Regions from separate parts of the Pseudoalteromonas sp. TAP-3C genome, predicted to be linked through region 1. Evidence: predicted binding sites of a transcription regulator. Region 1 holds the regulator's gene; each other region holds the start of a gene.

Region 1 (9,990 bases):
TACCTTGTAGCAATGCATCTAAAGGCTTGATAACCACTTCTTCTTGACCAATTAATGAGTCAACAACGAAACCCACTTTTTGAGTCCCTATTTGTACAATAACTACATGGCCTTGTGCTTTTCGTTGGCCTTGGTCAGCCCCTTTTATGAGCCAATGTTCAAGATAAAACAACGGAATCGATTTTTTACGCACAATAATAGTTAACTGACCATCAACCACATTCGTTTTTGTTAAATCTAAGTGGAAGATTTCACTCACTCCCGCCAGCGGCAGTGCAAACGTTTGTTCACCGACTATCACCATTAAAGTAGGTAAAATTGCAAGTGTAAGTGGTACTTTAATTTCTAATGTAGTACCTACTCCCAACTCTGATTTTATGTTTACTGAGCCATTTAATTGCGTAATTTTTGTTTTAACTACGTCCATGCCAACACCACGGCCAGAAATATCTGAGATCTCTTCTTTGGTAGAAAATCCGGGTGCAAAAATAAGATTATATGCTTCTGTATCAGATAAACGACTCGCTTGATCGTGATCAAGCACCCCTTTACTAATCGCAATTTTCTTAAGCTTTTCGGCATCCATACCTGCACCATCATCCTCGATAGTAAGTAAGATATGATCACCTTGTTGAGATGCTGATAACGTCACTGTACCTGTTCTTGGTTTACCTGACGCTTCACGAACGCTTGGCATTTCAATACCATGGTCAACTGAATTGCGAACCAAATGCACCAATGGATCAGCAAGTGCTTCAACTAAATTTTTATCTAAATCGGTGTCCTCACCAACCATTTCCAAGTTAATATCTTTTTGCAATGTTCGTGCTAAATCACGTACGACACGAGGAAATCGACCAAATACTTTTTTGATTGGCTGCATCCGTGTTTGCATCACTGCACCCTGAATATCAGCAGTGACTACATCTAAGTTAGAAATTGCTTTACCCATAGCCTCGCTGTCGGAGTTGGTCGCTAGGCTCACTAGACGATTTCGTACAAGTACCAGTTCGCCCACCATATTCATGATCTGATCTAAACGCTTAGTGTCAACACGAACCGTTGTTTCTGCCGGTGGTGGTGCCGCTTTTTTAACGGGTGCAGCTTTTGCTGGTTGCGCGGCAGCTACAGGTTTAGCTGGCTCTGGCTTTGGTGCAACAGGTGCAGCTGGTGTGGGTTTATTAACAGCTACTGGATCTGGCTTATTGTCAGGGCTTGATGTTTCTAACGATTTAGGCGCACTTTTGCCATGTAACTCATCAAGTAACGCTTCAAATTCGTCATCACTTATTTCATCTTCGTCCGAACTTTGCACATTACTTTGTGAAGCCGCAGGTGCTGTTGATGCCTCATCTGGTGTAGTTGCTGTGTTTTGAGTTACCTCACCAAAACTACCTACACCATGCAATTCATCTAATAGATTGTCAAACTCATCATCCGTAATGTCACCACTTGGGCTGCTCTGAGTTGATGATTGTTTTTCTTTAGGACTCTGACCTTGACCATGTAATTCATCAAGTAGACTTTCAAATTCATCTTCAGTGATTTCATCAATCTGGGAGTCTGCACTGCTAGTCTCAGAGCCGCTAAATAGCTCATCAAAAGCAAACTGATCTTCGTCATCTGAATTAGATTGAGAATCATTGCTTGGTTGTTCAGCAACAGCTTCTTCTGCAGGAGCGGCTTCAACTGATGTAACAGCTTCGACTACAGAATTGCCTGCAAGCTCTTCTGCTGTAGGTGGCTTGCCTAGTTTATGCATTATTGCGAGTAAATGAGGGTCAGCAGGCTCTGGTTCTTCTCGGTTTTTGATTGTTGTGAACATTTCATTGATAGTATCAAGTGCTTGTAATATCACATCCATCAATTCAGAGTTGACCGTTCTTACGCCTTGGCGTAATAAGTCGAACACGTTTTCAGCGCCATGACATGCATCAACAAGCTCATTCATAGCCAAAAATCCTGCGCCACCTTTTACAGTGTGAAAACCTCGAAAGATTGCGTTTAATAGCTCAGTATCATCTGGGTTATTTTCCAGTTCTACTAACTGTTCAGATAAAAGCTCAAGGATTTCTCCGGCCTCTACTAAAAAGTCTTGTAAAATATCTTCATCGACTTCAAAGCTCATGCAGTACTCTCCTATTAGAAGCCCAAACTTGATAATAGATCATCAACTTCGTCTTGATCAGATGCAACATCATCACGCGTTTCTTTATCAATAATAGGTCCTTCCGGGCCTGCTAGTGTTTGTGCAACAATGGAATCTTCAATTTCTTTTGGTTTTTCGGTTACTTCAATCTCACCTTGATCTGCAAAAGCAGTTAACAGATGGATTAAGCTTTCTTCAACTTCACGAACAAGTTCAATAACACGACGAATAACCTGACCAGTTAAATCCTGATAATCTTGAGCCATTAACACATTAGTCATCAATGTTTGTAGCTCATCTGTTTTGTGATGAGAACTATTCATGAACTTATCAATGCTATGGCAAAGTGATTTAAACTCACCAAGCTCAATCTCGCGATTCATCAACCGGTCCCAGGTAGGCTTAATACCCGCTATTTCATCCGCGATTTCTTGTGCTAATGGCAAACTTGCTTCAACTGCATCCATCGTTTTATTGGCCGCATTTTCTGTCATTTCCATAACATAATTAAGGCGCTTTTTAGCATCAGGGATGGCATCGGTAGTAATGTCTGCCAACCGAGTATCTAATTCGAAACTTTTTAAAGCTTCGTGTAACTGGCGCGTTAACTTACCTACCTCAGCAAATAACGCTGATTGCTCTAATGAAGCTGTTTCTAAAATCAACTCATCCGCTTTATCTTGCTCACCGTTTTCTAAAAAAACAACTAATTGGCGAGCTTGTTCTAAAGTAATCTGAGGCGCAGCGGGTGCTGGCATAAGCCTCTCCCTCTAATTAACCTAAGCGTTCAAACACTTTTTCTAATTTAGTTTTCAATGTGCCTGCTGTAAATGGTTTAACAATGTAACCATTTACGCCTGCTTGAGCTGCTGCAATTATTTGTTCTTTTTTAGCTTCAGCCGTTACCATTAAAACAGGGATATGTTTTAATTTTTCATCAGCTCGAATTGCCCTCAAAAGATCAATACCTTGCATGCCTGGCATATTCCAATCTGTTACTACAAAATCAAATACTTGATTTTGCAACATAGGCAAAGCAGTAGAACCATCATCTGCTTCTTGAACATTGGTAAAACCTAAATCACGCAACAGGTTTTTTATAATACGTCTCATCGTAGAAAAATCATCAACAACGAGAATTTTAATGTTTTTATCCAAAACATCCTCCAGTGAGGCCTGAACCTTTATTTACTTACTTCTAGTTTATCCAGTCATTGATTTTTGCTTTTAGCTTAATCATCGCCTGACCATGTATCTGACTTACACGCGATTCGCTTACATCGAGTATATGCCCTATTTCTTTTAAATTCATTTCATCGTTATAGTACAAAGAAAGCACCATTGCCTCTTTTTCTGGCAACGATTTTATCGCACTAAGTAAAGATTCATTAAACAAATCATTCTTAACATTATTGAATGGTTTGTCTAGTGCTAAATCTTGGCCATAGGGTGTAATAACATCATCATCAATACCAAGATCTTCAATACCTAAAACTTTGCTTACATTCACATCGTTTAAAATATGATGGTACTCATTTAACGAAATTTCAAGTTTTTCAGCAACTTCACTATCTTTAGGCTCACGGTTTAAGCTACCTTCAAGCGCGACGATAGTTTCTGCAACTAAACGACTTTTTCTATGAACTGACCGTGGAACCCAATCACCACGGCGCATTTCATCAATCATAGCACCGCGAATTCGAATACCTGCAAAGGTTTCAAAACTGGCACCTTTACTTGCATCAAAGTTTTTAGACGCTTCTATCAAACCAATCATACCCGATTGAATTAAATCATCTAACTGCACACTGGCCGGTAAACGAGCAATTAAATGACATGCCACCTTTTTGACTAATGAGGCATGCTTTTCAACAATCATATTTAAATTCTGTGTTGATTGATATCCCATAGCTCTATTCACCGGTGTTGTCATCGTTAATTACTAACAAGCTTCTCAATAAAAAACTCTAAATGTCCTGAAGCTTGACTAGGTGTTGGCCACTTAGTTATTTTTGTTGCTAATGTCTTAAAAGCAATCGCCGCAGGCGACCCTGGAAAGACTTCAACAATCACTTTTTGGCGTCGTGTTGCTTTACGCATATTTTCATCATAAGGAACCGTTGCCACTAACTCCATTGAAATATCTAAAAACCGGTCGGTCACTTTTGAAAGCTTAGCAAATAACTCCTGCCCTTCTCGTAAACTACGCACCATGTTAGCAACAATTTTAAATTTATATACGCCATGCTCACGGCTAAGTACTTTAATAAGCGCATAAGCATCAGTGATTGAAGTCGGCTCATCACAAACCACCACCATCACATCTTGTGCAGCACGGGAAAAGCTCAGCACCATATCAGAAATACCGGCCGCGGTATCAACAACTAAAATATCAAACTCAGTATTTAGCTCACTAAATGCACGAATAAGACCGGCATGCTCTGACGGTGATAATTCAACCATACTTTGCGAACCTGACGTTGCAGGCACTATTTTTATCCCTGCAGGACCTTCTACTAATATATCATCAAGTTCACATTCACCTGATAAAACATGAGATAAATTGCGCTCTACTCGTAATCCGAGCATAACATCACAATTAGCAAGACCTAAATCAGCATCTAATACAAGTACACGTTTGCCTTGTTGGCCTAACGCGATTGCAGTGTTTAGAGATACATTTGTTTTGCCTACTCCACCTTTGCCGCCGGTGACAGCGATAACTTTTACGCCGTTATTATTATTGTTACTCATTTTGCGAAGGCCGCTTGCTTGATCTAAAACTGTGTTAATCATACATCTCTACTGTGCTCGACGCCACTGCTTGGTGTCGTGATTGTTGTGCTTTTATTCTCTTTAAATACAATTGCTCAGCTTTTTTTACTAGTTTTTCAGCGTTTGCCACTCTAATATCTTCTGGTACTCGCTGACCGTTAGTAAGATACCCTATCGGGAGGCGATTTTGAATCGCAATACTAATAATCTCACCTAAACTCAATGACTCATCTAATTTAGTAAAAATACATCCACTCAACTGCACTTTTTTGAAATGCTTTACTGTTTCTTGTAATACATTTATTTGTGCCGTAGCACTTAATACTAAATAACTACGTATATCAACACGCTGATTACGCATCAAGGTGTTTAACTGCGCAGTCAAACGCAAATCACGTTGACTCATTCCGGCAGTATCAATTAATACTAGACGTTTATTTCGTAAATGGTATAAAACCTCAGCTAATTCATTGGCATTTTTTACTTGTTTTACACCACAGCCAATAATACGGCCATAAGTCGCTAACTGCTCATAAGCACCAATACGGTAAGTATCAGTGGTAATAAGGGCCACTTTATCAGCCCCATATTTTTGGGCACCTAATGCTGCTAGTTTTGCAACTGTGGTCGTTTTACCCACGCCCGTTGGGCCGACTAGTGCATATACACCACCTTGACGAAGTATTTCATTGTTAGTGGTTTGCATTTGATCTTCGACCATGCTCAACAACGCCTTCCAACCTTGCTGGCGAGACACATCGTCTGGTACAAAACATGCCATTTGCTCAGCAACGTCTTTTTCAATACCCATTCCTACTAAGCGGTCAATCATACAAGCACGTGTAGGATCGCGACGTGCCATATCTTGCTGCATTAAACCCGACACTTGGTGCTCTAATAATTGACGAATTGCGTTCATTTCTTCACGCATTGTACTCATTTCATTCGTTTCATTTTGGATACTTTGTTGACGAGGAGCAGCGGGTGAGTCTAAATCATCAAAGTCGCTGTCTAAGTCATCAAAGCCTAAGCTATCGGCCTGTGTACGAGGACGCACTGGTGCAGTTTGTTCAGGCTCAAACATACTTTTTGAGCGCGGTTGTACTGGCTCACGTGTTTGGTAATACTCAGGGGTATTTTGAGCGCTAGGCTGCCCACTGTGACGTTCTTGATAATCTGCTGACGTGTCGATACCTGAGTGAGAAAACATTGAAGCAAGCTCAGCTGAACGAGGACGCGGAGACTGACGCTCTAATAAAGCTTGTAAACTATCGGCAACCTTTGCTTGTGGCTTAGGCTGAGCACGCTGTGGCTCAGGTTTAACAAAATTATGCGGGCTTTGCTCAGTAGTATGCGTATAAGATGCACTTGTTGAAGGCTGGCCTTGAGGTTGCACAGGCGCTTTTGTTGCGGCTTTGTCGTAATCAACTGCAGCTACAATTTCAACGCCATTGGCTAGTTTTTTATTCGACATAATAACCGCATCAATACCAAGCTCTTCTTTTACTTCTTTTAGTGCGGTGCGCATGTCTTTAGCAAAAAAACGTTTAATTTTCATAATTCAAACCTCTTTAAAATCTTATTGTTGGCCTACAGAGCTGACAATCTTGATCTGTCTTTCATCGGGTATCTCTTGATAAGACATCACTCTCAATCCTGGAATGGTGTATTTAACAAATCGAGATAACACAGTGCGTAACATTCCTGATGTAAGCAATATTGAGGGTTCACCGGCCATTTCTTGGTTTTGATGGGCTTCATTGAGTGATGTTTGAAGTCTATCAGCAAGTCCTGGTTCTATTCCGGCCCCTTCGTCACCTGCATTTTGAAGTGACTGATGCAACATCTGTTCCAACTCAGGTGCCAAGGTTATGACAGGGATTTCAGAAGACATACCCACAGCGTCTTGAACAATTAATCTACGTAGCGATATTCTTACCGCAGCCGTTAACACATCTGGGTCTTGGCTACGAGGGCCATACTCAACGAGGGTCTGAACAATTGAGCGCATATCACGAATTGCCACACCTTCATTTAATAAGTTTTGTAATACTTTGACTATCGTGGTGAGAGGTAAAACATCAGGCACTAACCCTTCAACTAAGCGAGGGTGACTTTTACCTAACATATCTAATAAGTTTTGAACTTCTTCATGGCCTAACAATAATGCGGCGCTATTGGTCAGAAGTTGACTAATATGAGTTGCAACAACCGTCGCTGCATCAACGACTGTGTAACCTAGAGATTGTGCCTCATCTTTTTGATCCGGTTTTATCCAAACCGCATCTAAACCAAAAGCAGGATCTTTGGTTTCAATGCCTTTTAATGGTCCAAACACTTGGCCTGGGTTAATCGCTAATTCATCACCGTGTTTGAGCTCTCCTTCGCCACTTGATACACCCATCATTGTTATACGATAAGCATTAGGGTCAAGCTCAAGGTTGTCGCGTATGTGCACAGGCGGCACTAAGAAGCCAAGCTCTTGAGAGAGTTTTTTACGCACACCTTTAATACGATTTAATAATTCACCACCTTGTGATTGATCAACCAGTGGAATTAACCGATAACCTACTTCTAAACCAATAACATCAACTTGCTGTACATCATCCCAGCCAAGCTCTTTTTGCTCTTGTTTAGCTGCAATCCCCTTACCTGATGCCGCATTTTCAGCCTCTTCGGCTTCAGCGGCTGCTAATTTGAGTTTATTTTGTTGTGTGTAGTATGCAAGGTAGCCTAAAAGTGCCCCTAAACTTAAAAATGCAAGGTGCGGCATACCTGGAATTAAGCCCATAGTAATAAGAATACCGGCAGCAATAAATAGCGACTTTTCATTCCCTAGTTGCTGCTTAAATTGATCGCCCATATTATGTGATTCGTTTTGGCGAGTCACAACAATAGCGGTACCTACAGATAGTAATAAAGAAGGAATTTGAGCAACTAAACCATCGCCAATAGTCAGTAAAGTATATACCTCCATTGCACGACTAAAACTTAAGTCATGCTGGATCATGCCAATAAACAGGCCGCCTACAATATTAATCACTAGGATAACAATACCGGCTATGGCATCGCCTTTAACAAATTTACTCGCACCATCCATCGAGCCATAAAAATCAGCTTCACGGGTCACTTCTTCACGACGATCTCTGGCTTGCTCTGCACTAATGAAACCGGCATTCATATCCGCATCAATCGCCATTTGTTTACCCGGCATTGCATCAAGGGTAAAGCGTGCTGATACTTCTGAAATACGCCCAGCACCTTTGGTGATTACAACAAAGTTAATGATGATCAAAATTAAAAACACCACTAAGCCAACAGCATAATTACCACCAATAACCACCGAGCCAAAGGCCTCAATGACTTTACCCGCGGCGTCAGCACCATTATGGCCCTCAAGAAGTACCACCCGGGTACTTGCCACATTAAGTGCTAAACGCATGATAGTTGCGATTAATAAAATGGCTGGGAACATACTAAATTCCAGTGGCTTCATGGTGTATACGGTAACGAGTAATACCACTAAAGCGAGCGCGATGTTAAACGAAAATAATATATCAAGCAGAAATGGAGGCAGTGGCAAAATAACCATGCCAAGCGCAGCTACCACTAAAAGCGGGGTACCAACGCCCTTTGCATATTCTTTTTTATCTTTATTAAGTTGTTGTAATACCGCTTTAAATTCCATAACTCTACAATTTCAAAAAATTGACACTACGCTGAAATTGCAATAACTATTCCAAGTTATAAGGTTAGTGATTAATACTTAAATTCATCAGGGATGGGGAGTTTTTTATTTAGCGCAACAGGACGTTTGCCACGCCCTTTTTTAAATCGCTTAAGCTGAAAAACATAAGCAAGCACTTGAGCAACCGCAGTAAATAATTGATCTGGTATTTGCTCCCCCACCTCAGCGGTATGATAAAGCGCTCGAGTTAGCGTGGGAGATTCAACAATAGGAACTTCGTTACCTATTGCAATTTTTCGAATTTGCATCGCAAGCTCATCCACCCCTTTAGCAAGCACTATTGGTGCGCCCGCACGCTCGGTATCATACTTTAACGCCACAGAGTAATGAGTAGGGTTGGTAACAATAACGTCAGCATCAGGTACGTCCTGCATCATTCGCTTTTGCGACATTTGTCGTTGCGTTTGCCTAATGCGCGCTTTTATTTGCGGATCACCTTCAGAGTTTTTATATTCATCTTTCACTTCTTGCATCGTCATTTTAAGCTCTTCATGGTGCTTATGACTTTGAAAGGGGGCATCAATAGCGGCAATAACAATCAAGGTGCAAGATAACCCCAAAAACATCCATGCTAAAATCTCAAGGGCATGAATTATGTTCCCAGGCGCACTTTCTATGCTCAAATGAAGAATTTCATCAAAAAAGGTGTTAATTAAAAATATTGCAAAACTCGCCACTAAAAAAAACTTTAATAATGACTTAAGTAACTCAACGGCAGCTTGAGGGCCGAACATCCGCACAAAGCCTTTCATTGGCGACATTTTACTGGCCTTGGGCGCCGCAGCTTGCCAGCTAAAATTAAAACCACCCAATAAAGTATTACCAATAAAAGCAGCCAATACAATAATTAATACAAACATAGACATAGGAAATAAAAGTACATCGGCTACTTCACTCCATACTGCAAACATTTTAGTGGTGTCGTAAGTTTCATTGCGATTAAGGCTCAGCATTCGGCCCATAATTCGATACAAACCTTTACCAATTTCAGGCCCATACATTAACAGAGAAATTGCAGAAAAAATAAGTACAAACATAGTACCGAGCTCTTTTGAACGAGCAATTTGGCCTTTCTTTTTTGCATCGTCAATTTTTTTCGGTGTAGGTTCTTCGGTTTTTTCTTGACCGGAATCTTCAGCCATGACGCTCTCCTAAGGTGAACAACCAACGAGAGTACACATTAGCTCAACCATTTTTAGCCATTGAAACTCAAATTGAGTAATAAAATTACCGAGCGTTGCCCAAATAATAACCAAGCCAGCAACTAAGGTAAACGGGAAGCCGATAGAGAAAATATTTAATTGTGGCGCAGCACGGG
Region 2 (9,990 bases), 1.3 Mb from region 1:
CGGCCGTACTCCCCAGGCGGTCTACTTAATGCGTTAGCTTTGAAAAACAGAACCGAGGCTCCGAGCTTCTAGTAGACATCGTTTACGGCGTGGACTACCAGGGTATCTAATCCTGTTTGCTCCCCACGCTTTCGTACATGAGCGTCAGTGTTGACCCAGGTGGCTGCCTTCGCCATCGGTATTCCTTCAGATCTCTACGCATTTCACCGCTACACCTGAAATTCTACCACCCTCTATCACACTCTAGTTTGCCAGTTCGAAATGCAGTTCCCAGGTTGAGCCCGGGGCTTTCACATCTCGCTTAACAAACCGCCTGCGTACGCTTTACGCCCAGTAATTCCGATTAACGCTCGCACCCTCCGTATTACCGCGGCTGCTGGCACGGAGTTAGCCGGTGCTTCTTCTGTCAGTAACGTCACAGATGTGAGGTATTAACTCACACCCTTTCCTCCTGACTGAAAGTGCTTTACAACCCGAAGGCCTTCTTCACACACGCGGCATGGCTGCATCAGGCTTGCGCCCATTGTGCAATATTCCCCACTGCTGCCTCCCGTAGGAGTCTGGGCCGTCTCTCAGTCCCAGTGTGGCTGATCATCCTCTCAAACCAGCTAGGGATCGTCGCCTTGGTGAGCCATTACCTCACCAACTAGCTAATCCCACTTGGGCCAATCTAAAGGCGAGAGCCGAAGCCCCCTTTGGTCCGTAGACATTATGCGGTATTAGCAGTCGTTTCCAACTGTTGTCCCCCACCTCAAGGCATGTTCCCAAGCATTACTCACCCGTCCGCCGCTCGTCAGCAAAGTAGCAAGCTACTTTCTGTTACCGCTCGACTTGCATGTGTTAGGCCTGCCGCCAGCGTTCAATCTGAGCCATGATCAAACTCTTCAATTAAAAGTTTTTTCTTCCCACTCAATAAAGAGATGAGACTGCTCAATGAATTCTGAATTTATTTAATATCTTTCGATATTGAATTGACTGTGCCGAAGCAACTTATAAATAAGTTACTTCTGTTGGTCACTCAGTTTCTCTTTCGAGAAAACACATTGAGACTCTAAATTTTTTGCCTTACTTAGTAAACTAAGTTTGGCTGTTAGAACTCAATCTGTACGAGTGCCCACACAGATGATTGCTTTATATTGTTAAAGAACGTTGCGACGTTGTCGCTAGGGATGCGTATATTACATCCTTTATTTTTCGAGTCAACACTTAATTTTAAACTTTCTTGCGATGATTTAAACTTAAGTTTTACTTAACTCTCTGATTAGCTTGTGCCTTGCTATGCGTTGTCTGCTGCGCATGGCCTCTGCCGTCTCAGTGGGGTCGCATTATAGGGAGATCCGAAAACAGATCAACTCTTTTTTTAGATCTTTTTACTGTTTGCTCAAGTTTCAAGCAAACAGGGAAGGAATCGCCAATAGATAATTAACTATAGGTTGTTTTTTACACTCTTATTGAATATTTGCTATAAATTTCATTGCTATGTTCAATTAAGACGTTAAGATAGCAAGTTCACAATGTTAAATTAATGTTTATTTCCTGTTTATTGGTAGATCAAAATGAAATTACCCGATCAAAAATCTTTTATCCTTTCAGTTATTCTTGCTGTTGTTGGTTTTGTTATTGTTAAGTTTGCGCTTGCAAGCTTGTCATTAGACCCTGCGCTGCTATTTGGTGCCGGTTTATTAATTGGTGGGCTTGTTATTGCGGCAATGTCATCAGCAAGTACAGAAGAGGCCGAAGTAAAAACAAAAACACTTTATGTTGGCAATCTTCCTTATCGTGCAAATGAAGGTGTAGTTCGTACTTTATTTGAAGAGCAAGGCAAAGTATTCAACGTTCGTTTGTTAAAAGATAAAAATACTGGCAAGCGTCGCGGCTTTGGTTTTGTCGAAATGGCACAAGCTGATGCTGATAATGCAATTGCCAAGCTAAACGATAGTGAGTTCCAGCAACGTACTTTGAAAGTGCGTGAAGCAAAACAAAAACAAGAAGATGATTTTAATTCTTATCGTTCAGAGTCGGATCAAACAGTGTAACTTGCTTAACCGCTAGTTTATCACTACATACATCAGCCGTTGCATAATAGTGCAGCGGCTTTTTTATGCCTGCTTGATTATCACTTAATTTAAGTAAAGAACTAACTCGCTTAGCAATGGCCGCACCAGAGTCTAATAACTGTACTCGCGTATTAAAGTAATCACCAATTGGTTTAGCCAAAATAGGAAAGTGGGTACAGCCTAATACCAGTACATCGAGATCTTTATTAATATTTAATCGGTTTAACTCAGTGTGCAACTTATCGAGATCTAAGTGCTGAGTAAAAAAGAAAGTCTCTGCCAAAATGACCAATTCAACACTACTATATAGGCTTGTGGTTATAGATGAGGCATGTTCTTTTATAAGTGCATCAGTATAGGGGCTTGATACCGTTGCGGGAGTTGCCAATAAACCTATATGCTTTGATTGCGTTAATTGCGCTGCGGGTTTAATTGCAGGTACAACCCCAACAATGGGAATATCGGTAATTTGGCGTACTGAACTTAATGCAGATGTTGAGGCGGTATTGCAGGCTATAACAATTAAGTCGATATTAAGTGACTCATCTTTAATAAATTGGATCAATCCACATAGACGATTAATGATGGTTTGTTGCGATTGCGCACCATAGGGTAATAATGCGTTATCCATAAAGTAGCTGTATTGAGCATGGGGAATGCTTTGCTGAATATGCTCAAGTACTGTGGTTCCACCTATACCTGAATCAAATACCATAATGTGCGCTGACAAACTACCATTCCTACTCTTTACTTGAGACGGCAGTTTGCCATGTGGCTTTTATAAAAGAAAGTAGTTTTACTCAGTGCCTAGTTTTGCTGTAGCGGTGTTTAATTTGTCTAAGTTTTCAAACATGGTGTTAGTGTAATCAACCAGTTTATCTATTTCTTGCTGATCTTGATTTAGCCATTGAATGATACCTGATAGCTGACTTTCTAATCCTAGGGTTTGCGCTTTAGAGTAAGCCGATTTTAGATCATCATTAAAAGGGGCTACAGTTTCGGCAATGGCTTTTTCTGATGTTGGTTTAATTTGTTCATACTCTTTAATAGCAGCCACGGTTTTGCTTTGACGTAAGTCCATTGAAAATGCCACCAGCTGTTCATTTCCTAAACTGAGTTCTTGGGCTTGCTCGAATGCTTTGTCCAAATCGCCACTAAAAAAGGTTTTACTGACATCTTGTAACTCTGCCATTAAATCATTGATGGCTTGCTGCTCGCCTTCGTTAAGCTCGCCGTTTACTGACATCGAGAAAGAGAGCTCACGGGATTCAGAAAATTGCGCACTAATTGATTGTGAATCATCTGTTTGTTGATAGCGATTAGATGACTGTGACTGATAAGCATCTGCAAAACTAATACTTACCTCATCACCTTCTGCTGTGGTAAAAGTGTAATCAGCACTATTACTTAAGCTTACAAATTGCGCTTGGCTGACAGTGACGCTTGCAGGTTGTGGGTTAAATAAGTTTTGCTCAAATTTATCTAGGCCATTAAAAATGCCTTGTTTGGATTTATCGATGCCCTCTTCAAGTTCTTGGTTGAAAACTCCCATGCCTTTTAGTTCATCAACGGCCTCATCAACACCTGTTTGCACTCCTTTACGAGCCTGATTAAGTATGTCTTGCAGCTTATCGTTATCGGCACCATTGGCTTTGGCTTTTTTTACCGAGCTTGTCACAAAGTCTAAAACATTTTTAACGACTTCATTAAAATCAAACAGTGGCTTGTCTTTTTTAGTCTCAGCAACCGGTAAACCAAGCTCTTTTGCCATTTTGTCACCTAATACGGCAGCAGCCAGTTCTTTTCCGCGTTGCTGATAACTAGTTGGTGGCGAGTCTATTTTAGGCTGAGGCATTGCTTGTTTCGTAGTGTATTTATTAGCATTACTATTTGGAACAAAACTAAAATTACCTATTTTCATCAGAAGACTCCTATTTAGACTTATTTTTATATCGGCCAAGTAAGCCATAACTGAAGTGAAATGCTCAAAAAAAGCGCACTATCTTTGATCAAAACTAGACAAATACGCTTCGCTCCCTACAATAGCGCCGATAAACAGATCTCAACGATAAGGTTATACCGTCAATGGCAGTTATAAATATAGATACTACGCAGTACGATACACAATTAAATGAAAAAGAGCAGCGTATTACAAAGCAATTTCAACGTTTCGGTGTAACACAGTTAGAAGTATTTAGCTCTGAGCCTATTAACTACCGTCAACGTGCCGAATTTAGAGTATGGCACGATGGCGACGATCTGTTTCATATTATGTTTGATCAACAAACGAAAGAGAAAATACGTGTCGATACCTTTGACCCTGCTGCTCCCTTAGTCGGTGAAGTTATGCAGGTGATGATTAATAACTTAAAAACCTGCGAAGTACTGCGTCGTAAATTATTTCAAATAGATTATTTATCGACCCTTAGTGGTGAAATTTTAGTGAGTTTGCTGTATCACAAACCACTTGATGAACATTGGTTATCTGAAATCAACACTTTAAAAGAAAAACTAAGTAGCCAATACAAAATTGACTTTATTGGCCGTGCACGTAAACAAAAAGAAAAACTGGGTGATGATTTTGTTACTGAGCGCCTAATGGTAAACGGTCAAGAGCTTATCTATCAACAAGTAGAGAATAGCTTCACCCAGCCTAACGCGAAAGTAAATATAAAAATGCTAGAGTGGGCACAAGCGCTGTGTAAACCACTTAACAATGATTTATTAGAACTGTACTGTGGTAACGGAAACTTTTCTATTGCGCTTGCCGGTTCATTTAATAAAGTGCTGGCAACGGAAATATCAAAATCGTCTGTGCATTCAGCGCAATATAATATTGCTCAAAACAAAGTAACTAACTTAGATATTATTCGCATGTCGAGCGAAGAGTTTACTCAGGCAATGAAAGGCGAGCGTACTTTCTCTCGCTTAGAGGGGATTGATCTGAGTAGTTACCACTGCCAAACCATTTTAGTTGACCCACCTCGTGCTGGCATGGACGTACTTACGTGTGACTTAGTGGCTAATTATGAAAATATTATTTATATATCATGTAACCCAGAGACATTAGAGCGCGACCTTGATCACTTAACGCAAACTCATGAAGTAAAACGCTTTGCAATATTTGATCAGTTCCCTTACACACATCACATTGAATCCGGTGTATTTTTACAACGTAAATAAGTTAAGCATTAGACTGTGCTCGTTGTAGAAAGAAAAAAAGCTCCTTAAGGAGCTTTTTTATTTAACCAAACTACTTATTTATTTGCTAAGTAATTAATGAGTGCGCTGACATCTTCTGGCGATGAAATACCGGACTCACCACCTAAATTAAGCTTATATTTACCATTAACAATAAACGTGGGAACGCCACGCAGTGCCCCTTTACCTTTAAAGTAATCTTGGTCACGTTTCATTTTAGAGCTAAGTGTACGTACTGAGAAGCTTTCAAATAATTTATCAAACTTTTCGCCATCAACACCTTGCGCTAAAAAAACATCTTTTACATCTGCAAGCTCATTAAATCGTGCGCGCTTTGCGTGGATATGATCAAACATTGCTGAAATAATTTTATCTTTTTCTGGTAATACTTCGGCAGTAGCTAATGCCTGACTGATCATAGCTTGATGCTCTGGATCGCGTACACCGACAAAATCTACATGACTTTTCTTAAATTTTACATTTTTGCCTAGCTTAGGTTTTATTTCGCTAAGTAACGGCTCCATGTTGTTACACGCTGGACAGTAAAAGGAGAAAAACTCTTTTACCTCTGGTTTTCTGGTTGCACGATCTGAGACGACATCGTAATGCACGCCTTCTTCGTAAGTGGCAGCAAAACTGGTTGCAGCTAAAGGGAGTAATACAGCAAGTAACCCTGCTTTAACTAATTTGATCATTATTAGGGTGCTCCAAAAATTATAGTTTTAATAAAAAGCTGATTAACTCATCAAGTTCTTGTTGGCTCTTGATTGTATTAATATTGATTTTGTATTTATCATTTACGATAAATGTAGGAACACCGGTTAATGCGCCAAGGTCAGAATATGTGTTTTGTTTATCTTGCATTTCACGCTCAGCCGCAATAATAGGTAAACTGGCAATATCGTTATCAAATGTGATGTTATCAATTGCATTAAGCTCTAATAGCTTTTTAACGTCTTTAATTTCAGTCAGTGGCGCACGCTGGATATGAATACTTTTAAAAATTTGCGCGGTTACTGCTTCAGCTTGACCGTGCTTTTTTGCAATTAAGTAAGCTAGGCTTAAATTACTTTGTGCTTGCGGTGAAACCCCCCCTAAAAAATTGACATGGTTTTTTATAAACTCCGTGCCTTCAGGTAAATTTTCTGCAATCTCTTTTGCTACCGGTTCAAATTTAAAACAGTGCGGACAATAGAAAGAGAAAAACTCGGTTACATTCGGCGTTTTACTTTTTTCAACGTCAATAACAGTGTATTGATCACCCGCTTCAAAGTTGGCAGCTAATGCTGCGAAAGGTAAACATAGGATCAGTAAACTTAGTTTTAATTTTTTAAGCATGAATATCTCGTTATACTTCTTTTTAAATAAAAATATTATGGCAATAATTTTAACGGGGCTTCTTGCAAAGCTGCAAACTGCTCTTTAAGCGCTAAAATTTGTTGCTCCCAGTATTTGTCATCTGCAAACCATGAAAAGTTCCGTACAAAAGCGGGATCACTCCAGCGTTTTGCAACCCACCCCATGTAATGAATCATACGCATAGCGCGAAGCGGTTCGATCAGCCTCAGTTGTGAGTGATCAAAATCGCAAAACTCTTCATACGCATTCACTAAAGTGTCTAACTGTAACAGCTGTGTTTGTCGATCGCCACTAAGCATCATCCATAAATCTTGAATGGCAGGTCCTTGGCGGCTATCGTCTAAATCAACAAACATTAATGCATCTCCTGCCCATAAGATATTACCAGCATGGCAGTCACCGTGTAAGCGAATGCTTTCTACATTTTTATATTGCTGTTGAGTTTGAGCAATAACTAAATCTAAAATAGTGTAAAAGGAAGTCTCTAATCCCATAGGCACTAAGTTACTTTTTTGTAAATGAACTTTAGCTGTATGCAGATATTCATCACAGGTCACAGTTGGTCTTTGGGTAAATGATTTTGTTTTAGCTACTTGATGCATGCGGCCAATTAAACGCCCGAGTACATCGAGCTGATCTAAATTATCTACTTCAAATAAACGCCCGCCAACACTTGGAAATAAAGTAAACAAATACCCTTGGTGTTCAAACAGGCTTTGCCCATTATAGGTTATTGGCGCAACCACAGGGACTTCGGCCGCTGCAAGCTCAAAGGCAAAATCATGCTCTTCTTGAATTTGCGCTTTACTCCAACGCTCAGGGCGATAAAATTTAACGACATAGCGTTTTGCGCCCTCGGCTATAAATTGATACACCCGATTTTCGTAACTATTAAGGGCTAATAACCCCGATTCAGCATAAATATCAACGCTTTCTATGGCATCTAAAATAAGATCTGGGGTCAAATCGATAAAGCTAAATTTACTCATATACTTCTTATATAAAAGAAAAGCGGGAAAATCCCGCTTTTGTTAATCACACTGCCAGTTTAACTTTAATAAAGGCGATTTATCGTGCTTTAAAAAAGTTGCTTGGCCGCGATATTTGATTATCGGACTCGTTTATTGGCGACAGTACAAAGTTAAACTCAGTCATTGGCGCTTGTAAATCATAGGGGTCCATCACTAATGATAACGGTACATTATGCGATTCTCCGGCTTTCACTGTAAACGTGGTGTCGCCTATGTATTTATAATTATCTAGCCCAGCGACATCAATAGAGAATGTTTGCTCATATTGCGCCTTATTTATTACTTTTAAGGTATACGTGTTTTCAACTAAGCCATTAAAATCGACACGATACAGCTGATTACGATCGCGAATAATATCAAAGTCCATGGTTTTGCGCATGGCAATATTAGCAACCAATGCACCGGTAAGTAAAAGTAAAATAACACTGTAACCAATTAACTTTGGACGCAACGGGTGGGTTTTATTTTCTGGGGTTTCTAAATTACGTTCTGTGGTGTAAGAGATAAGCCCTCGTGGATAATTCATCTTATCCATTACGCCGTCACAAGCATCAATACACGCACCACAATTAATACACTCGTATTGCAGACCATTACGAATATCTATTCCGGTTGGGCAAACCTGTACACACAAGTTACAGTCAATACAATCACCTAACCCCAGTGCTTTAGGGTCTTGTTTACGTGAACGTGGCCCTCGGTTTTCACCGCGAGCTTCATCGTAACTTACTGTAAAGGTGTCTTTATCAAACATTGCTGACTGAAAGCGTGAGTACGGACAAATATGCAAACACATAATTTCGCGCATCCAGCCCGCATTACCATAAGTACACGCCGTAAATACAATAATGCTTACTAAGGCATAACCACCTACATCTAAGGTAATAAAGTCAGGTAGCAGTTCACGAATAGGCGTAAAGTAACCAACAAAGGTTAACGCAGTATATAAAGAAAATAATACCCAACTGGTGTGTTTTGCCGTTTTCCGCCAAAACTTATCAAAATCCATCGGCCGCTGATCTAACTTTTTGCGCTGATTAGCGCTGCCCTCTAGCTTTTCTTCAAACCAAATAAAAATGAAGGTCCATACCGTTTGCGGACAAGTATAACCACACCATACTCGGCCATAAAACGTAGTAACTAAAAATAAGGCAAACGCTGCAAGCATCAAGATAAATGCAAGGATAGTGAAGTCTTGTGGCCACAGAGTTAAACCAAAAATATTAAACTTTTGCTCCATTAGATTAAATAAGACGGCTTGTTGCTCGTTAAAATTTATCCATGGCAACAACATAAACGCTAACAATCCTAAAAAGCCTATGCGCTGTCTTAGTAATTGATGAAGCCCTGTAACTGCACGTACATAAATACGATTACGTGGATTAAACCTGTCTTCTTGACGGCTCAGATCTGGTTTTTCGATCTTAACCTCTGTGGGTATATTTTTTACTTTAATTTGCTTATCCATTGAAGTTCCTCAACGCCGCTAGGAAATAAAAATTCAGCAATCTTTTTGTACTTAGAGTTCAAGTGTAGCAACTTACATGCTAAACATAATACGCTTTAGGTCGCATTTGTATAGTTTCAGATATTTCAGAAATATCTAACTACTAGCGCTTATTATACGCATATTAACTAAAATTACTGATTAGATTACCAATAATTTATTCAACTTGTGGCTTGCTTTTAAGGTGTATTTTATTACACTTGCCAGCTAGTAAAGTGTTGTTTGGATCAAGGTTTGTATATTTATGAAGAAATTTTTTATACTAGTGATTGTAATACTGGTATTTTTTACCGTTGATCACCCTTTAGTAAAAGAACCTAGAGAACGTTTACTCAGCGATGGTATAGGCTTGTTGAGTAGCACAACTAAAGTAGATCGCTTTCCTGTAGCAACCATGACGAGAAACAAAATAAATAAGCAGTTATCACTTTCTCATTCTGAGCAAGACTACGTTGCTAAAACCTTTACAAACGATGAATCAGTGAAGTTATTTGAACTGCGTTACTGTCGTCAAGGGGATCTCAACCTTTACTTTTACGAACAACGATTAACCACAGTATGTAATATTATTAACGAGTCATTAGCGCAATCTAGGGTGAAGTAATGGATTTTTCTAAATTAAATAAGGAAGCAAGTAACTCATTTAATAAGCACCGCACCATGCTAAAACAACTAGCACAGGGTAAAACATTAAAGTGTGAGCATTGCCATGGTGTGTTAACTCTCAACCTAGCCACCAGCGAGCGAGGTAAGGGGGTAATAAAGTGCCAACAAGGTTGCACCGATATTGAATTGGAAATTGGTGCTTAATTTTGAAAATAGTCATTAAGCACCA
Region 3 (9,990 bases), 370 kb from region 1:
ATTTTTACAGCCCTTCAACTCTATTATCAGTTACTTAAATTAAGCGTTAACACGTTAAAAACAACGCTTAATTTACTACAGCCACTGTATTCTCAGGCCATCTTAAGGTGAGAACATGCACACTTAAAATTCAACTCTTTGTTATATATGAATTATTAATTAGTCGATAGTAATTTTAACGGTTTAAACGAAACAGCTGTACAAAAAAATAGCAAAAAACACTTGCACCAAACAACTGTATAAACTACTGTATACGTGTACTGTATATAAACCCAGTGAGTGAGATGATAATGTTACAGCCAGTTACCGTAAGAACAGTTAAAAGCTACCAACAAGATGGCCAATCAGATTGTGTTAACGTTGTGCAAATTGAAGATGAAATTTCAGCAACTTTTGAGTTATTAAAAGTATTACACCAATATAATAGCTTAAATGCATGGACGTTGTTAATTGCGCCAGATAACGTACCTAGCAAAGCGTTACTTGATTCATGTTCAATTAATACCAGCAAACTGTTAGTTATTCGGCAAAAACATTTAGTTAATTTGGAGTATGTTTTAAGCTCAGCACTGCACAATGGTAATTTTGCAGCCGTAATAACTTGGACTGACATAATAAATAATGCACAGTTATCGCAACTATCATTAAATTTGAGTCATACGCGCACTAAGTTGTATTGCTTTAGTAAAAAAAGCGCTCAGCCTGAGATTTCACTTGCGCAATAAGCTTGGTAAACTAACATTTTAATACGCAGTACATTTATCATGACCTCTAGCGCCCTATTATGTTTTTGTAACAGCCAGCAACTTTATGCTGATTGCTGCGAGCCTTTTCATTTAAAAACTAAACACCCAAAAACACCTAAACAACTTATGCGGGCGCGCTATAGTGCTTATGCCACTGAAAACGCGACTTTTATTTATGATAGTTACGCAAAAGAAAAGCAACTAGAAAACCCAGTGTCAGATATTAAAGATTTTGCAACTAGCTGCCGCTTTGTAAACTTAACCGTATTAGACTCTGGTTATAACGATGAAACAGGATTTGTAAAATTTAAAGCTCATTATTTTTATCAAGATTTATATTGCGAGTTGGCAGAGCATTCAAGATTTATTAAAGAAGATGAACAGTGGCGCTACCTTGATGGTGAAATTACACCGGTTGCCGATATTAAAGTAAAACGAAACGATACCTGCCCCTGCGGCAGTAATAAAAAATATAAAAAATGCCATAGCGTGTAAACGTCACCACAAAAAATGGGCCACTTGGCCCATTTTCAAATCTACACTAAACGCAGCTTGGCGTTTTATTCGTCATTACCTTCATCAAAGTCTTGACGCTGCGCAGGTCTTGCTAAAATCTCTAAGTAAAAAGACGTTAAACCTTGCTTTTCAATTTCACTAATATGGTTGTTAATTTCAGCAACGCGAACAACTTGAGCGTCTTGTGCTGTATTACCAAACTTACAATCAAATGCCCAATAATCAGCATCATCAGGTAAAGTTTTATTACGTTCTCTTTTCAAATATTTTTTCACTTCATGCTTTGCAGCATCAACCATACGAGGGTATTTGATTTTCTCGTGATTCAGCGTGAATGTTTTCTTCATTACGTTCCTAATTACCTTGGTTTAATGATAATGGCATTTAATGTCATACCATTTGTGCCATTATAGCAATTGCATTTAAGTTTTGGATGCTTTTTTTATATTAAATCGCTTATGAAAATAAAGCGCCTATAAAGCCACTCGTTACTAACTACTATAAACATTGTTTATTACAATCAAATGGCATGTATAAAACACTAATAAAGCAACTAAATTGACCTTATTAGGCTTATTTATGGCTGTTAGTTCTGAGACATTAAACGAATTTAATTAGGCACTAAATAAGTGTAATGGCTGGTGTAGGGCCTCATTTTGTAAATCATCATAAAAAGCTACGGCATCCATTGGTGGGTTTGAGAGCTCAATGTCTGTCTTTTTAAGGCGACGTCGCACCGCTAATTCGCAGTTATCAATTACATTAACTGGAATATGGTTTTTATTATCACGAATATGTAATGGTTCTGGTTTTAAATATTGCTGTAGTTTTATCTCACGCATACCCGCTGCACTGCCCATTTGAGCAAGTAATTCAATGTTATTTTTACCAATTAGCATATCAAAGCTATCAGGCGCTAATGGTTGCTTTGGGCCCGCGCCCAATTGCTTACGTAAGGTATCTTCATCAGTTTGATAGCTCTTTGCATCACTTTTTGGTAAGTGAAATTCACTAAAGTCGAGTGCATCATGAGAGAGCATTGCTAATAAAAGCGAAAACTCGCCACGGCGACTTTCATGCACACTTTTATTGAGCCTAGTGTTTAACTGGCTCTCTGTGATTAACAAATCACCAACCTGCATAGACTTTAGCCTATTTAACTAATTAATAAGTGTTTATCGGCTATATTTGAATTTTCTTTAGCTTTTTTCTTTACTTAAATAAGAAGTTTGCTATCATCTGCCGCGTTGCATTGGAGGGGTTCCCGAGCGGCCAAAGGGATCAGACTGTAAATCTGACGGCTCAGCCTTCGCTGGTTCGAATCCAGCTCCCTCCACCACTTTTCTTAGGCTAAGTTAAGTGGCGCCAAATGCAATGACAATTAGTGTGGAGGGGTTCCCGAGCGGCCAAAGGGATCAGACTGTAAATCTGACGGCTCAGCCTTCGCTGGTTCGAATCCAGCTCCCTCCACCACTTTTCCTTTCTGTTTTTATTTTTTATTCAAATACCCACTGTAAACTCACACCATAGTTGTTTAACCAATTACTTGCTTGTTTATGATCTGAATAAAATAATTCCACACGGTGCCAAAATTGAGCGCTGTGATTTAAGTACTTTAAATGCGCCAACTCATGAACAATCACATAATCAATTACCCATGTGGGTGCGCTTGCAAGGTGTAAGTTAAAGGTCAGTTCACGCCTGCGGTTACAACTGCCCCAACGACGTTTATACGATTGAATACGAATATTACTCGGTAGCGTTTCATCCATCAGCTGACAGTAATCGTTAACTCGCATTTCAATATAACCCTCTAACTTCTCATGCAAAAATTGCTCTAACAAACGTTGATACATTTGCGTTTGATACTTTACACGTGAAGAAACACTCAGTAACAACGTTTGACTTTCATTGTAATGTTGCCACTGGGTGCATGCTGCTTTTTCAAATTTCACATTAATAACTTCATTGAATAATGTAATACTGTGGCTTTTAAGTGGAAACTGTCGTGTATCTGCTTGAATTTTTTGCTTATGTAACTGAGCGTCAATCCAACCCTGTTTACTTAACAACCAGTCGTTAATTTGTGTTTTAGTAACAAAATGAGGTGCATACACTGTAAGCTCACGCTGTGCAACTTTGATTGCCACTGTTTTTCTACGCTGACTGCGCTTTAAAATGTAATCCAACAATGAATAACGCCTGTGTGTTGTAGCGGTCACAAGTGATCCCACCACGATAAACATTAAAATCTGAACGCTTAAAAATACCGAGCAACTTTAAGATAGTTAAGCTTCAAGCTGTGCTTTAATAACATCATAATCATGGGAAGTGATCTCATGGCTATTCCCACTGTTATCTTTAAAATACATAGAAAAATGCTAATTCCTCTACTACGGTAAAACCAAGCACCTTTTCATACCAATCAACGGCTTGGGTGAGGCTTTCAACATTTAAATGACAATGATCAATACCGCTCAATTTTGGCCTCACTGACTTACCCTCCAATTTCAGATTTTAACTGCTCTAAAAAGTCATACATGTAAGCTGTTCTTCTAAGTGCTTCTGCTTTAGCAGAAGGTGTATTCATACTTTTTGCAATATGCAGTAACTTTATAAAAAAATGATCTAAAGTGTACTGTTTATCATCAGGTTCACGCTCTAAACAAAATGGATCATTCGGATTGTACAAAAGTCGGCTTATTGAGCCCCCCACTTTCATACAACGACTTACACCAATAGCGCCTAGTGCATCCATTCTGTCAGCATCTTGTACAATTTGCGCTTCGATGGTTTTAATTGCAATATTGGCACTAAAACTATGTGCTGCAATGGCATGATGAATATCATCAAATAGCGTTTCATCATAGCCAATAGATGTTAAAAAACTGATCGCTTTATCAGCAGCCATTTTCGAGGCTTTTGCCCTATCAGGATGATTTTTAGCTACCGCAACACAATCGTGTAACCACGCAGCAGGTAAAACAACATTCATATTGGCTTTTTCCGCATTGCATAATTTAACTGCGACACGCACAACCCGTTCAATATGGGTAATATCATGAGCTACATCGGCATGTATCAAAGAAGTAATAAATTCTCTGCATTGCTGATCACGTTGCATTAATGAAGGGTTTAGGGCTGAGTTGTCCACCGAATTTCCAAAAATCTATTTAAACGAATTAATATCCACTACTTTAACGCGATTTATAAGGCCCTTGCAAAACATTCATTGTATGTTGAGCATGCCTTGACTAAAATACAGCGCTTATATACTACTACAGAGAAGCCCTATGTCATCTGCCGTTTACCTACAAGCTGGTCGCGATAAATCATTAAAAAGAAAACACCCTTGGTTATTTTCTAAAGCCATCAAAAGAATTAAAGGTAAACCCGGATTAGGTGACACAGTCACCATACACGACAGCGAAGGTAAGTTTTTAGCTACCGCCGCTTACAGCCCGCATTCACAAATTCGCGCGCGTGTGTGGAGCTTTGATGAAAAAGAAGTGATTGATCAGCATTTTTTTGAACGTCGCCTGCGTCGTGCTTTCGAAGCACGTAGTCATACGATTGAAGAAGGTGGACTGACTGGTTTTAGGCTCTGCGCCGCTGAATCAGATTATTTACCGGGTGTCACCATTGATAAATTTGATAATACCTTGGTTTGTCAGCTGCTCAGCGCCGGTGCTGAGCGCCATAAAGGTGAAATTGTTGGCGCATTAATGGCTATTTTTCCAGGCTCAAATATTTATGAACGCTCAGATGTTGACGTTCGCACCAAAGAAGGTTTAGAGCCAATTAAAGGCGTACTGTGGGGTAATGAACCCTCAGTACCCGTCATCATTGAAGAAAACGGTTTAAAGATTGAAGTTGATGTTATTGAAGGCCATAAAACTGGGTTTTATTTAGATCAACGTGATAGCCGTGCTGCACTGGAACGTTTTTCAAAAGACAAAACGGTATTAAATTGCTTCAGTTATACAGGTACTTTTTCGCTTTATGCCTTGCGTGGTGGCTGTAAGCATGTCACTAATGTCGATGTATCACAACCAGCACTAGATACAGCAAAGCGCAATGTTAAACATAACAATCTTGATTTAAATAAAGTCGACTTTGTTAAACAAGATGTATTTAAGTTATTACGCCAATACCGTGAAGACGGCGTGATGTTTGATACTATTGTTATGGATCCGCCAAAATTTGCCGATAATAAAGCGCAGCTAACTGGGGCGTGTCGGGGTTATAAAGATATAAATATGATTGCAATGCAAATATTAAAACCAGGCGGCACACTACTGACCTTTTCGTGTTCTGGGTTAATGGAGCAAAATTTGTTTCAAAAAGTGGTCGCAGACGCAGCCCTTGATGCAGGCAAAGATTTACTTATTATAGAGCGCTTAAATCAAGCAGCTGACCACCCTATTGCGGGCAGCTACCCTGAAGGTTTTTATCTTAAAGGCCTTATTTGTAAGGTCTACTAAAAACTGGTTAAGTAGTTAGTTAAACTCAATAATTTCAAGCCCCGCGGTTATCGTGCCATCTTCTTCTGTGCTGGCACGTATCACTTTAACAGTGGCTTTTAATGGTGCAATGCTCGGATGGGTTGATGCAATATCAACCGATAGAACTGAATTAAGTTCCAATAAATCATCAAGCTGTAAAGAAAGCCCCGTTGCACTTAAGTCAAGGCAAGTCGCGGTATAACTTAGCCCCGCGACGGGCTCAATCGAGGTTAACATAGCTGGTGTATTAACCTGCATGCGTCTATAGTTTCGCTTATCTTCAGTAAACATAATTCCCTCTACAATGTTATTAATTTTTTCTCGTAGTATGGCGATAGAAAATGGTTTTACCACATACTCATCACAGCCTGCATCAAAACCGGCTTGTTTTTCAAGTGCTGATTCTAATCCAGATAACATCACCACCGGAATGTGTTTTGTCTCAGGCGTATGTTTGAGGATACGACAAGTATCGTAACCATCAAGTCCCGGCATACACACATCCAGCAAAATAATGTCGGGTGGATTTGCAATGGCGGATGCTAAACAACTTTTACCACAGTCAGCATAACTTAAATCAAATGCGGATGCTAACCCCGCCTTAAGAATTTCAAAATTGAAATACTCGTCGTCAACCACTAACAACTTCCGTGATTTATGTTTTATTAATGAGGACATAGCAATGTCATTCCTTCTCAATCAATGCTTCTACAAGTTATCTTAATAGATAACACCAAAGCTATTCAATTTCTTTTATCGCATTTAATACCCGCTTTGCAGAAATTGGATAAGGTGTACCCAAGGTTTGTGCAAATAAAGAGACTCGTAATTCTTGCTGCATCCAAAAAATAGCTTCAACATCATCAGGCAATGGCATACCTTTAGGCGTTTTAGTTGTTAATTTTTTGTATTCTTGCGCCACTTTTTCCAGTTCTAATACACATAACCTATCACGATTTGGGTCAACCGGTAACTTTTCTAGTCGCTTTTGAATCGCTTTTAAATAACGAATTAAATCACCAAGTTTATCCGCCCCGTGCTGACTCACAAAACCTTTAAAAATAAGCGACTCTAATTGCGACTTAATATCACCATGGGCGGTGATCATGGTTAAATCTACTCGCCCTTTCATTTTTTTATGCAGCGCATGGGCAATGCTCAGTACTTGCTCTACTTGGGTTGCAATGGCCACCACAGTGTCGCCTAATTCGCCGCGAATATGCTCTTTAACGGCTTCAAAGGCATCGCTTGTGCGGATATCGTCATATTTGACTAATAAGCTGTCAACGCCTGCGGCAATACAGTCATCAATTAAATCAGCAATTTTACCAAAGGGATTAAAATACAACCCTAGCTTAGCCTTGTTTGGTAAGTTTTGCTGCAAGTATTTAATGGGTGATGGCACATTTAATAGCACTAAACGACGTAAACCTTGCTGATGTGCTAATTGCGCTTTTATTTCATTATCGAATAGCTCCACTGCCGCCGTTGATTTTTTATCCACCAACGCAGGGTACGCTTTAATTTCGTACTGACCTTGCTTTTTAACATAGGATGTTGGTAACGCACCAAAATCCCACTGCGTTAAGTCGGTTTTTTCAATGCCTTTGTCGGCCACTTTAGATAAGGTGTCGGTGACCTTGCCTTGAAGCTGCGCTTTAAGTTTAGCTAAATCAAGCCCTCGCGCTAATAATTCATCGTGTTCATCGCGCACTTCAAATTGTAGCCTTAAATGCGGAGCTAGGGCATTTAAATCCCACGCTTCAGAGTCAACACGTACGCCTGTCATGCGCAGTAAACGATTGCTTAGCGAGTCGATTAACGAGCCTTGTAATGGCTCTATAGCCGCTAACACCGCATCGGCATAATTAGGTGCAGGAACAAAGTTACGACGCAGTGACTTAGGCAATGACTTAATTAACCCACAAATTAACGCGTGACGAAATGCCGGTATATGCCAATCAAAGCCACTTTCTTGTACTTGGTTTAACAGTGCAACGGGTATTTGTACCGCAACGCCATCAATCGCTTGGCCTGGATCAAAGTGATAGGTAAGCGGCAACATCAAATTATCTTGCTGCCACGTATCAGGGTAGTCAAATTCGGTAATGCTGCTGGCGCCATGCTGCATTAACTCATCACGGGTCATATGCAGGGTGTGTTTGTCTTGTTGTTTTTGTGTTTTATACCATTTGATAAACGCAGCTCGGTTGTTAATATCGCCAGGTATTTTCTTCTCGTAAAATTCAAACAAGGTTTGCTCATCAACTAAAATATCGCGCCTTCGAGATTTATTCTCAAGCACTTGAATATCTTCAATCAATTGGCGGTTATACGCTAAAAACGCTTCATTTAATCCCAGCTCTTGTTCAACCAGTGCAGAGCGGATAAACAATTCACGACTTACTTTAGGATCAATCTTGCTATACACACACCGGCGTTTATTAACGATTAGCAGGCCATATAATGTTTGTTGTTCAAAGGCAATGACTGCGCCGGGTTTTTTCTCCCAATGAGGCTCTGTGTAGCTGCGTTTTACCAAATGTTGAGCAAAGGGTTCTACCCAGTTCACATCAATTTTGGCATTAATACGCGCATAGAGTTTACTGGTTTCCACCAGTTCAGCCGACATCATCCACTTTGGACTCTTTTTAAATAAGCCTGACCCTGGAAAAATATGAAATTGGCTATTTCGCGCACCTTTATACAGCTGCTTTTCGTCTTTAAAACCGATATGACTGAGCATGCCACTTAACAGTGCTTTGTGAATAAGCTCGCTGTCTGCCACATTGGTGGTGGCTTTCATTTTCATTTCATTGCACACAGTGCTGATTTGATAAACGATGTCTTGCCATTCACGAATACGCATATAGGCTAAAAAGTCTTTTTGACATAGCTTTCTAAACTGGCTGTTGGTCAACTCACTTTGCTGCTCTTCGAGGTAATTCCACAAGTTTAAAAAGGCAATAAAATCAGAGTCTGGATCGTCAAAACGACCGTGTTTTTCATTCGCAGCTGGGCGTTTTTCTTGTGGACGCTCACGTGGATCTTGAATTGAGAGTGCGGCAACAATAATGATCACCTCACGCAATGCGCCGAGCTTATGCGCAGTTAACACCATTTTTGCTAAACGCGGATCCACGGGCAAACGGCTAAGCTCTCGGCCAGACTGCGTTAAACTGGTTTTTTGATGACGTTTAGCTTCGTTTACCGCTTCTAACTCTTCAAGCAGGGTTAAACCATCGTTAATGTTACGGCTATCTGGCGCTTGCACAAAAGGAAATTGCGCCATATCACCAAGCCCTAATGCCAGCATTTGTAAAATAACTGACGCTAAGTTAGTACGCAGTATTTCAGGATCGGTAAATTCAGGGCGCGATAAAAAATCATCTTCTGAATACAAACGAATACAAATACCCGCTTCTACACGCCCACAGCGCCCCATACGCTGATTTGCACTGGCTTGCGAAATAGGCTCTATAGGTAAACGTTGCACTTTTGTACGGTAACTGTAACGACTAATACGCGCTGTGCCCGGATCAATTACATAACGAATACCCGGCACCGTGAGCGATGTTTCAGCAACGTTGGTAGACAGTATAATATGACGGCGCGAATGCGACGCAAAAATACGATTTTGCTCAGCGTTCGATAACCTTGAGTACAAAGGCAATATATCGGTGTGTTTTAAATTACGCTTGCTTAGCGCATCAGCGGTGTCGCGAATTTCTCGCTCACCGTTTAAAAAGATCAGTATATCGCCGGGGCCTTCAGCGCAAAGTTCATCGACCGCATCAAAAATGCCCTGTAGTTGATCACCCTCAGCTTCCATGTCTTCTTTTTGGATATCACTAATGGGGTTATAGCGTACATCTACAGGGAATGTGCGGCCTGATACTTCAATAATTGGCGCATCATCAAAGTGCTTAGAGAAACGTTCTGGATCAATGGTCGCAGAGGTAATAATAACTTTTAAATCAGGACGTTTTGGTAGTAAATTTTTAAGATACCCTAAAATAAAATCAATGTTTAAACTACGCTCATGCGCCTCATCAATAATAATGGTGTCGTATTGGTTTAAAAAGCGGTCTTGTTGTATTTCTGCTAATAAGATACCGTCGGTCATCAGTTTTATATAACTGTTAGTAGAAACCTGATCGCTAAAGCGAATTTTAAAACCGACTTGCTGACCAAGCTCGCATTGCATTTCTTCTGCAATACGA

The links. The regulator FliA, encoded in region 1, starts transcription of late flagellar genes. The targets are predictions, from matches to a motif close to CTAAAGNTNNNNNNNNNNNNGCCGATA.
Region 2: a site for FliA is predicted at 4,008-4,034, ahead of AC6H44_RS13940 (DUF5610 domain-containing protein). Genes of this name have one in related genera too.
Region 3: a site for FliA is predicted at 2,439-2,465, ahead of AC6H44_RS05705 (VC2046/SO_2500 family protein). Genes of this name have one in related genera too.

What each region holds. Positions count from the first base shown of each region.
Region 1 covers NZ_CM187618.1:815,102-825,091, reverse strand. The annotation lists gene AC6H44_RS03825 (chemotaxis protein CheA) at 1-2,128, opposite strand, end outside; gene AC6H44_RS03820 (protein phosphatase CheZ) at 2,143-2,907, opposite strand; gene cheY (chemotaxis response regulator CheY) at 2,924-3,307, opposite strand; gene AC6H44_RS03810 (RNA polymerase sigma factor FliA) at 3,348-4,058, opposite strand; gene AC6H44_RS03805 (MinD/ParA family ATP-binding protein) at 4,085-4,945, opposite strand; gene flhF (flagellar biosynthesis GTPase FlhF) at 4,938-6,482, opposite strand; gene flhA (flagellar biosynthesis protein FlhA) at 6,504-8,612, opposite strand; gene flhB (flagellar biosynthesis protein FlhB) at 8,684-9,814, opposite strand; partial or broken gene fliR (flagellar biosynthetic protein FliR) at 9,824-9,990, opposite strand, start outside.
Region 2 covers NZ_CM187618.1:2,972,958-2,982,947, forward strand. The annotation lists rRNA gene AC6H44_RS13925 (16S ribosomal RNA) at 1-891, opposite strand, end outside; gene AC6H44_RS13930 (RNA recognition motif domain-containing protein) at 1,557-2,036, shown strand; gene murI (glutamate racemase) at 1,999-2,787, opposite strand; gene AC6H44_RS13940 (DUF5610 domain-containing protein) at 2,854-3,978, opposite strand; gene trmA (tRNA (uridine(54)-C5)-methyltransferase TrmA) at 4,143-5,240, shown strand; gene AC6H44_RS13950 (thiol:disulfide interchange protein DsbA/DsbL) at 5,315-5,953, opposite strand; gene AC6H44_RS13955 (thiol:disulfide interchange protein DsbA/DsbL) at 5,973-6,596, opposite strand; gene AC6H44_RS13960 (serine/threonine protein kinase) at 6,632-7,606, opposite strand; gene ccoG (cytochrome c oxidase accessory protein CcoG) at 7,686-9,116, opposite strand; gene AC6H44_RS13970 (hypothetical protein) at 9,400-9,759, shown strand; gene AC6H44_RS13975 (hypothetical protein) at 9,759-9,965, shown strand.
Region 3 covers NZ_CM187618.1:1,188,943-1,198,932, reverse strand. The annotation lists gene AC6H44_RS05725 (tetratricopeptide repeat protein) at 1-1, shown strand, start outside; gene AC6H44_RS05720 (SulA-like leucine-rich domain-containing protein) at 291-725, shown strand; gene AC6H44_RS05715 (YchJ family protein) at 765-1,241, shown strand; gene AC6H44_RS05710 (DUF6172 family protein) at 1,307-1,609, opposite strand; gene AC6H44_RS05705 (VC2046/SO_2500 family protein) at 1,877-2,404, opposite strand; tRNA gene AC6H44_RS05700 (tRNA-Tyr) at 2,517-2,601, shown strand; tRNA gene AC6H44_RS05695 (tRNA-Tyr) at 2,651-2,735, shown strand; gene AC6H44_RS05690 (M48 family metallopeptidase) at 2,759-3,451, opposite strand; partial or broken gene AC6H44_RS05685 (VOC family protein) at 3,551-3,755, opposite strand; gene AC6H44_RS05680 (HD domain-containing protein) at 3,760-4,416, opposite strand; gene AC6H44_RS05675 (class I SAM-dependent methyltransferase) at 4,556-5,746, shown strand; gene AC6H44_RS05670 (PilZ domain-containing protein) at 5,762-6,058, opposite strand; partial or broken gene AC6H44_RS05665 (response regulator) at 6,068-6,445, opposite strand; gene hrpA (ATP-dependent RNA helicase HrpA) at 6,507-9,990, opposite strand, start outside.